DNA from 3 places in the Halomonas sp. AOP43-D1-4 genome. Region 3 is predicted to be linked to each of the others. Evidence: predicted binding sites of a transcription regulator. Region 3 holds the regulator's gene; each other region holds the start of a gene.

Region 1 (3,280 bases), on a different contig from region 3:
TCGCCATTCGTCTGGATGACGCCCGCTGGATAGTTATCTACCTGGGATTGTTGGCGGAGAGTGGCGGGTTTTCTTCCTCCGATGCCCACTACCTTGAGCTGTATATTGAGCTGCTGGCCGCGCTGTGCCGCAAACAGTGGGGCAATAATCCGCTGTATCTTTCTGAGCCTTTGCAGCCCGATCAGCCGATTAGCCAGCACATTCACCAGGCCATTGGCAGCTTTGGGCAGGCGCATTTAACCCACCGTGAACAGCAGGTGGCTGCCTTGATGGTGCAGGGCCTGGATTCCGAAGAGATTGCCGAGCGCCTGCAGATCACCCAAGGTACGGTCAAGAATCACCGCAAACGTATTTACGCCCAGCTGGGTGTGGCGTCGTTAAGCGAGCTCTTTGGCCTGTTTATCAATCATGCCATTACCTCACTGCCCGTCACCCAATCCTGATTTCTATCCCTTTAGGGATATCGCGGATTGCGCCGCCAACTTTTAGCCTATGACCATCTTCTCTAATGGCTAAAAAGGCGAGCATGATGACTGTACAGGGATTGCTTCACGACCTTGAACGGCGTGGTTTGATTGCGCAGACAACTCACCTGGATGAGCTTCAGGCTCTGCTCGAATCACCGCAGACCGTTTACTGCGGTTTTGACCCCACGGCGGGCAGCCTGCATATCGGGCACTTGGTGCCCTTATTGATGCTCAAACGCTTTCAGGATGCCGGCCACCAAGGTGTGGCGTTGGTCGGGGGGGCCACCGGCTTGATTGGTGACCCCAGCTTCAAGGCGGCGGAGCGTTCGCTTAACTCTCCCGAAACGGTTGAGGGCTGGGTTAACGCCTTAAGCGAACAGATTTATTGGTTGATGGCCCCACACCTCGACGCGCCTTTGAAAGCCGTTAATAACGCAGAGTGGATTGGCCATATTAACGTGATCGACTTCTTTCGCGATGTGGGCAAACACTTCTCGATGAATGCGATGGTTAACCGTGAATCCGTTCGTCAGCGTCTTGAACGGCCTGACCAGGGCATGTCGTTTACTGAATTCAGCTATGCGCTGCTGCAATCCTATGACTTTGCCCACCTCAACAAGATGTTGGGCTGCCGGTTACAAGTGGGTGGCAACGACCAGTGGGGCAATATCGTCAGTGGTATCGACCTCACACGCCGCCTGAACGGCGAGCAGGTGTTCGGTATGACGCTGCCGTTGATCACCAAATCCGACGGTACCAAATTCGGTAAAACGGAAAGTGGTACGGTATGGCTCGGCCCGGAACAGACCTCGCCTTACCAGTTTTACCAGTTCTGGTTGAATACGGATGATGCTGACGTTTACCGTTTTTTACGCTATTACACGTTCATGGATTGCGATCACATCGACGCAATCGAAGCAGAAGACAAGCAGGCCGCTGGCAAGCCCCAAGCGCAGCGTGTACTTGCTGAAACCATTACCCGCTTTGTGCATGGCGAGGAGGGGCTGGCTGCTGCTCAGCGTATTTCCCAGGCACTGTTCAGTGGTGAAGTAGCTGCGCTCTCATGTAGTGAGCTACAGCAACTTGAACTTGATGGGCTACGCTGCCAAGACGTAGCGTTTGGACAGACGCTGGAAGAAGCTATGGTGGCAAGCGAACTCGCCTCATCCAGGCGGCAAGCCCGTGAATTGATTGACCAGAACGCTGTACGTATCAACGGCGAGCGCGCCGAGCAAGGGCAGCTAAGTCAAGCATTCGCGCTTTTTGACCAATACTGGATCGTACAAAAAGGGAAAAAGCACTTTCGATTGTTCAAGCGTGGGTAACTTACATGGGGTGCCGCTTCCAGGAAGTAGCGGTATTCGCTTGATGTTGCCCACTGTGAACAATCTCTCTTCGCTCCAACACCGTTCGCTCTAACACGATAGTGCCACGCCGTTGTCACGCCTATGTCACTTATAGACGCCACTCTTTGCAGGAGTGGGTGGGTTATACGTGCGTTCTTCCTTCCAAGAGGGTGTGGCAATGGCCGAAAATATCAATAGTGCTGTGCAAGAGGTCTTACCAAGCCAGGGTAGAAGAATAAAAGTCCGGCGCAAGGGCACGCTAAGGCAGTGGCTCACGCTTGCATTGCTGGTGTATTTCCTAATCTGTGCCGTATCCATCATAGGTAATGGCTTTAAGATTGCCGCGGGCGGCCATGCCGCTCAGTTGTTTGAATTTGCCACCAACCCCTTTGTTGGTTTGATGATTGGGATTGTCGCGACGGCCCTGATACAGTCATCTTCAACCGTTACTTCCGTTATCGTGGCGTTTGTGGCGGGTGGCCTGCCTGTCGCTACGGCGGTGCCCATGATCATGGGCGCCAATATTGGTACTACTGTCACCAATACATTGGTAAGCCTTGGCCATGTACGTGATAAAGCCGAGTTTAGGCGCGCGTTCTCTGCCGCAACAGTGCATGACTTTTTTAACTTGCTGGCCGTGGCGATTTTTCTGCCCATTGAGCTTATTTTTCATCCGCTTGAAAAGCTGTCGAACGCTACGGCGTTTCTGTTTTACGGTGATGCCGATCTTTCCATGGGTAGTATTAATATTGTTGGGATGGCAACAAAGCCGATTACCTCTTCGGTTGAAAGTGTCGCCATGAACCTGCCCACGATTGCCGGTGGCGTTGCCATGATTATTTTTGGCATTGCCGTGATCTTTTTAGCGATTCGTTATATCGGCGCACTGCTGAGAGTACTGATGGTAGGGCAGGCAAAAAACATTATGCATAACGCCATTGGACGTGGCCCCGTCGCCGGTATTGCTTCTGGTGCTGTGGTGACGTTTTTAGTCCAGTCTTCCTCTACCACCACAAGCTTAATGGTGCCGTTAGCTGGGTCAGGCGCATTCTCTTTACGTCAGATTTACCCTTTCACATTAGGCACCAATATTGGCACGACGTTTACCGCGCTACTTGCGGCCACCGCAATCACTGGGGCAACTGCCATACTGGCACTGGAAATCGCACTGGTTCACCTCTTCTTTAATTTATTTGCGGTTGTGGTGATTTTTGGCCTACCGTTTTTAAGACCACTGCCTGTTAAAGGTGCCGAGTGGCTAGGCCGTGTCGCCTCAGAAAGAAAAGCACTCGCCGCTGCTTGGGTATTAGGCGTATTTATCGCCGTGCCAGCTATCCTGATTGCGCTCACCACGCTGTTTTGAGGAAACGACCATGACCCATCAACACGAGCTAGTGTCAACATCGACCGCTGAGCTCAAGGCTATGCTGGATGACTCTTCCGAGCTCATTGAAGAAATAAGAGAAG
Region 2 (3,280 bases), on a different contig from region 3:
GCATCAGCAAGCGTGTGAAGATGTGATGCGCAATGCCAAAGCCGAGCTTTTCGAACAGAACCACCAGCATCATTAACGTGGAGGAGGCTCCCACCCGTTGAGCGGGTGGGTTGAAATGCGTCCATTCACACCGTTTTCAAACACGTTCCCAGCTACCTTTCCCCACGACGTTTCCAAGTGCTTGTCTAATCAGCATGATAGGGTTGGTGTAGCGCGTCTCCCAAGCGGCCCATAAACGCTAGGCATGCCTCAAGTTCGCTTTTCTCAATATACTCATCCGGCTGATGCGCTTGAGCGATACTGCCCGGACCCAGAATAATCGTTTGCAACCCTTGGCCTTGAAACTGCCCCGCCTCGGTGGCGTAGGCCACTGCGTGATTGCAGCAGGTACCGGGCAGGTGGTCTTTAGCCAAGCGCAGTACGGCGTGGTTATCTCGGTCGGCCAGGCCTGGCACCGTTACATTCAGCGGCTCGGTCACAATCTGTACGTCCTTGCCACGCGCCCTTAGCTCGGCACTTAACGTATCGGCATACGCTTCAAAACGAGCGAATACCTCATCAAACGTCTCGGTGGGCAGGTGGCGTATTTCCCACTCGAACTGACACTCACGCGCCATGATATTGATCGCCGTACCGCCCTTGATCTTGCCAACGTGGAGGCTGGTGTGGGGTACGTTGAACGCCTCATCCACTTTGCCCTCTTTCACCAACGCCGCCATGGTGTCTTCGATAAAGGTAACCAAGCGTGCTGCTACATGTATGGCCGAAGTGCCCTGATTGACCTGGCTGCTGTGCGCTTCGCGCCCTACGACGGTGGTACGCAGATTGGTGGCGCCCTTCTGGGCCACTACGGGCTGCATGCTGGTCGGCTCACCGACAATGACATGCGCGGTGGTTGAGTAGTGCTCGTAGAAGCGCTTGATCAGCGCAGGCGCACCGACACAGCCAACCTCCTCGTCATAGGAAAAACCAAAATAGACCGGCTGCTGCAAGGGCGCCTTCACCCACGTGGGCACCATGGCAAGAGCGCAGGCAATGAAGCCTTTCATATCACAGGTGCCACGCCCGTAAAGCTTACCGTCTTGGCCGTCATGCAGGGCGAAAGGATCTGTCGACCAGGGCTGGCCTTCCACCGGCACCACATCGGTATGGCCGGAGAGCATCACCCCACCCGGCGCGTCAGGGCCTATACGGGCAATCAAGTTCGCCTTGGTGCCGCAGGGGCTCATCACCCGTTCGGAGGCGACGCCGTACTCTTCAAGATAAGCTTCGACAAACTCGATCAGCGCCAGGTTAGAGCCACGGGAGGTAGTATCGAAAGAGACCAGTTTGGTTAATAGCGCTATTGCGTCACTCATACGACTCTCATTGGTTATGCACGTTGTCTCAACCCTATCACCGCCCTCGCAGTGCGCCTACTACCAACGCCCTTGGATAAAACCCAAAGCCTTTATAAAACCTTGGTCCAGTTAGCATTCATCAAAATGTCATCTACACTCATTATTGTTCAGTGCACCCACAAATCTTAAAAAACGCATTGTGCCACCTGGCTCGCGCCAGGCCCAAAAGGAGCTTACATGTCTCGTTTTATGTTACGCGCGTTATCTACCGGTATCACCGCGGCTACGCTGAGTGTTTCCGCCCACGCCGCTACCGAGATCACTTGGTGGCACTCCATGGGCGGCGAGCTGGGCGAGCGCTTGAGCGCGCTTGCCGAAGACTTCAATGCCACTCAGGATGAGTACCGTGTTACGCCCTCCTACCGGGGTGAGTACGAACAAACCATGGTTAACACCATTGCCGCTTTCCGCGCAGGCGAGCAGCCTCACATCGTACAAATTTACGAAGTGGGCACCGGCACCATGATGGCCGCCCAAGGCGCTATCTATCCGGTGTTTGAGCTGATGGAAGAGCACGGCAACACCTTTGACCCGGCTGATTATCTGCCTGTGGTAACCGGTTATTACACCGACACCAACGGCAACATGCTCTCCATGCCGTTCAACTCGTCCACGCCAATCCTTTACTACAACAAAACCATTTTTGAAGCGGCTGGCCTCGACCCTGAATCACCGCCTACTACGTGGGCTGAGATGGGCGAGATGGGCCAACAGATTGTCGATGAAGGCGCAGCCTCTTGCGGCTTCACCATGGCCTATGCGGCCAACTGGGTCGGCCTTGAGAACTTCTCAGCGCTGCACAATCAGTCCATCGGCACCCAGGAAAACGGCTTCGGCGGGATGGATACCGAGTTTGCCTTTAACGGCGACGTACAGGCGCGCTTTTGGGACCAGTTGAAAGAGTGGTCTGATAGCGGCGTTTACAGCTACGCAGGCCCAGCAAACGGCCCGGACGCGGCACCCTCGTTCTATTCCAGCGACTGCGCGATGTACATGAACTCGTCAGCGTCACGCGCCGATGTGTTGGCTAACTCCGACTTCGACGTAGGCTTTGGCATGCTGCCCTACTACGACGACGTAGACGGCGCACCGCAAAACTCGATTATCGGCGGCGCGACTCTGTGGGTGCTTTCAGGCCATGAAGACGACGAGTACACCGGCGTTGCTGAATTCCTTGAGTACCTCTCCTTGCCTGACGTTCAGGCCGAGTGGCACCAGGGCACCGGCTACCTGCCGATTACCACTGCCGCTTATGAGCTGAGCCAAGAGCAGGGTTACTACGATGAGAACCCAGGCGCGGATATCGCTATTGAGCAGATCAACTTGAACGAGCCGACGGAAAACTCCAAAGGCCTGCGCTTTGGTAACTACCCCCAAGTGCGCATGGTTCTGGATGAAGAGTTCCAGGCCGTGCTGGCGGGCAACAAGAGCGGCCAGCAGGCCCTGGATGACGCGGCAAGCCGCGGCAATCAGATCCTGCGCGACTTTGAGGCAGCCAATAACTAAGCGCTTCTCGTTACTTGTCAACAAACCCCGGCTTTTATAGCCGGGGTTTGTTATAGGAGCCATCCCATACGCCCAAGTCACCGGGGCCTATGGGATGGCTTACTTCTTGGCAGCTGAGCACAGCGGCCAGCCGCACCAACGCCCGTACGACAGGATGTGTCATGCAGACCAAACGTTCCACCTATCAAAACCGGTGGCTCCCTTTCTTACTGTTAGCGCCGCAGTTGGCGATTACGCTGGTGTTTTTTATCTGGCCGGCAAGCCAAGCGGTTAAATCGAGCTTCGAGCGCACCGATGCATTCGGCTTTAAAACAACGTTTGTCGGTCTGGAGAACTATGCACGCGTTCTAGCCGACCCCAGCTACCTGAATGCG
Region 3 (3,280 bases):
CTTGAACCATAGATGGCTTGTCCATATGGCACGCTTGGATAAAGGTTATACAGAAGACCAGGAAGGAGGCTAGGAGGTAGCAGCCAGCCGAGTGGCGGGGAAAGTACAGCGAAATAGCGAACCTTCGCCAGGGTGCGATTCAACCTGAAGCTGAGCATCATGGCGCAGCAGGATATGCTTAACGATGGCAAGACCAAGCCCAGTACCGCCTGTCGCGGTACTCCGGCCTTTATCAACCCGATAAAAGCGCTCCGTTAGCCTGGGGAGGTGGACAGGATCGATGCCCTCTCCATCATCTTCTACTTCTATACATCCGCTTCCATCTTCCATGGGCGCCCAGCGCAGTATAATTTGGCTACCCTCTGGGGTATATCGCACCGCATTGAAAGCCAGGTTAGAAATGGCGCTACGTATTTCCTGCTCGCTCCCTATGAGCTGGGCGTCACTTTCAATAGCAACACGGACAACATGCTTACGGTGCGATAGCGCCAATGCATCCTGGCAGACGCTATTAAGCAATTGCTCAACCGACAGCGCCTGATGGTCTTGCCCGCCTTGATCAATTTCCAAGCGTGACAAAAGCAGCAGGTCGTTAACCAGATTTTGCATGCGCTGCGTCTGGTCCTGCATTTGCTCGATCCCCCTGCCCAAGCGAGGCGGAAGCTGCTCAGCCAAGTCACCATAGGTTTCGAGGTAGCCAGAAAGAACAGTAAGCGGCGTACGCAGCTCATGGGAGACGTTGGCCACGAAGTCTCTGCGCATCTGCTCAAGGCGGTGCAAACGAGTGATATCCCGCGCCATCACCAGGCGCTCATCGTCGCCATACAAGGTAATTTGGTATTGCAGAATGCTGCGCTCATCAATGGGTGAGGTCAGCGTAAGCGGTTCGCTGTAATCGCGGGCGTTGAAGTAGCTGATAAAGCGTGGGTCACGCAACAAATTGGTAATGTGCTGGCCACGATCGTGCGCGGTTTGTAGGCCCAGCATATCCGTCGCTGCACTGTTCCACCACTCCAAATCACCGTGGCGGTCGAGCATTACCACGCTGTCGCGCATGGCCTCTGAGGATTCCTGGATACGCGCAAGCGTAGACCGCAATCGACCTTGTGTAATGCGCTGGCTTTTTTGGTAGCGGTAAAGACGATCAAGCAAATCCCCCCACATGCCACCCGCAGCCGGGGGCTCGTTATGAGGATTAAGGGTTAACCATTGAAAGAGGACGCGCAGTTGGCGTAAATGGTAAAAAAGGCAAACGGCCAACCCGGTTGCCAAACCAAGGCCCGCTGAACCTAATAGCCACCCCAGGCAAACACCTATGGTCGCTAACCAGGCAATACGCCAAAGCTCACGGCTCCATAGGCGCACAGTTACACCCGGGCTGAGAAACGATAACCGGTACCCCGTACCGTCTGAATCAGGTTTTGGTGCACATCGCCTAACGCCTTACGCAAGCGCCGAATATGTACATCCACTGTGCGTTCTTCAACATACACATTGCCGCCCCATACCTGGTCCAGCAGTTGGCTGCGTGTATAGGCTCGCTCCTGGTGGGTCATAAAGAACTGCAGCAGGCGATATTCAGTGGGCCCCATTTCCAGCGCCTTGCCATGCGCACTAACACGGTGGCTGACGGGGTCGAGTAGAAGGCCGTTAATTTCGATGGGGTCTTCTACGCCACGTGGGGTGGTGCGTCGCAATACGGCTTTCAAGCGCGCGACCAACTCACGGGGCGAGAAGGGTTTGGTGATATAGTCGTCCGCGCCCGCCTCAAGGCCTTGAATCTTATTGTCTTCCTCACCCTTGGCGGTGAGCATAATAATCGGCATTTCGGCGGTTGCTTCTTCACGCTTAAGGCGTCGCGCCAACTCAATACCACTGGTGCCTGGCATCATCCAATCCAGAAGCAGTAAGTCAGGCTGATGGTCAACGACTAACGCGTGGGCATCCTGGGCGTTATCCGCTTCAAGCACGCGATAGTCAGCCATTTCCAGCGCCACTGCGATCATTTCGCGAATAGGCGCTTCATCATCGACAATCAAAACGGTCTTGGCGGTCATTCCAGGGCCTCACGGTGCTCAATGAAAGGTAATTCAATGACATCTCAGTGACAATAACACCATGACTTGATGACACTTATATGACAATAGCCAATAACAAGAACGAATGACAGGCCTAATCACGCTTTGCTAGAGCGGCCCGGCCACTGGCCACCAACTTAGCGCAATGCCGGCAAAAACCAGCAGCCCTGACCAGTAGTTATTCAAAAAAGCCTGAAAACACGGGTCGCGTTCACGATGCCGAATCAGGCGCTGTTGATGAATAAAGGTGGCCGCCATACCGGCAAGGCCCAGCCAGAAAAAACCACCCAGCCCCACACGAACACCCACAAAGGCTAACAGCACCAACGTCGCCAGTTGCAGTAATCCAATCATCAAGCGGTCTGCACTGCCAAACAGCACCGCCGTTGATTTAATACCAATTTTTAGGTCATCGTCGCGGTCGACCATGGCGTATTGGGTATCGTAAGCAACCGTCCACAGTACGTTCGCAAAAAACAGCAACCAGGCTTCCACAGGTACATATCCCAGCACCGCCCCAAACGCCATGGGGATTGCCCACGAAAAAGCCGCCCCCAGCACCACCTGAGGAAGATGGGTGTAACGCTTCATAAAGGGGTAGATAAACGCCAGGACCACGCCACCAATCGACAGCAGCACCGTAAACCAGTTGGTCAGCAGCACTAACACAAACGCAACAGTGACCAGCCCAATAAACAGCAGTTTGGCTTCGGTTTCACTGATTCGCCCCGTCGCCAGTGGACGATGTTTCGTGCGCTTAACGTGGCCATCAACATGGCGGTCAGCGTAATCATTCACAACGCAGCCAGCAGCGCGCATAACATAAACACCTGCCACAAAAATAAGCAGCACGTTGCGACCAGGCACCCCGTTTGTAGCCACCCAAAGCGCCCATAAGGTAGGCCACATCAATAGCCAGGTACCAATGGGGCGGTCCAGGCGCATTAAGTGTAAAAAATCAGCGACTCGCGCCCATCCGACTGGCCGCAACAAAGAACGATCCATGCCTACCTCACGTAAAGAAGAGATGCCGAGCAAGCCTACCGCGAAGACAAACGAAGGTCATCTGCCATGGTGGATAAAAAGTACTCTTGTACAAGTAGCGATAACCCACCATGTTGAAACACTGAGCGCCGCCCCCAACGACTTTTCACGCCAGCAACCTGAGGGAAGGCAAAGCGTGGCGCACCGCTCGTAGCTTC

The links. Region 3 encodes PhoB, which activates phosphate uptake and scavenging genes when phosphate is short. Its sites were predicted from a motif close to TGTCATANNNNTGTCANA; they were not measured.
Region 1: ACT3RQ_RS15535 (Na/Pi symporter) is a predicted target of PhoB. The motif match lies at 1,906-1,923, and genes of this name have one in related genera.
Region 2: ugpB (sn-glycerol-3-phosphate ABC transporter substrate-binding protein UgpB) is a predicted target of PhoB. The motif match lies at 1,475-1,492, and genes of this name have one in related genera.

What each region holds. Positions count from the first base shown of each region.
Region 1 covers NZ_JBQSVY010000016.1:50,502-53,781, forward strand. The annotation lists gene ACT3RQ_RS15525 (helix-turn-helix domain-containing protein) at 1-443, shown strand, start outside; gene tyrS (tyrosine--tRNA ligase) at 530-1,792, shown strand; gene ACT3RQ_RS15535 (Na/Pi symporter) at 1,962-3,176, shown strand; gene ACT3RQ_RS15540 (hypothetical protein) at 3,187-3,280, shown strand, end outside.
Region 2 covers NZ_JBQSVY010000005.1:103,391-106,670, reverse strand. The annotation lists gene ACT3RQ_RS07000 (hypothetical protein) at 1-76, shown strand, start outside; gene argE (acetylornithine deacetylase) at 186-1,358, opposite strand; gene ugpB (sn-glycerol-3-phosphate ABC transporter substrate-binding protein UgpB) at 1,578-2,906, shown strand; gene ugpA (sn-glycerol-3-phosphate ABC transporter permease UgpA) at 3,068-3,280, shown strand, end outside.
Region 3 covers NZ_JBQSVY010000004.1:164,190-167,469, reverse strand. The annotation lists gene phoR (phosphate regulon sensor histidine kinase PhoR) at 70-1,365, opposite strand; gene phoB (phosphate regulon transcriptional regulator PhoB) at 1,368-2,057, opposite strand; gene ubiA (4-hydroxybenzoate octaprenyltransferase) at 2,187-3,083, opposite strand; gene ACT3RQ_RS05875 (chorismate--pyruvate lyase family protein) at 3,119-3,280, opposite strand, start outside.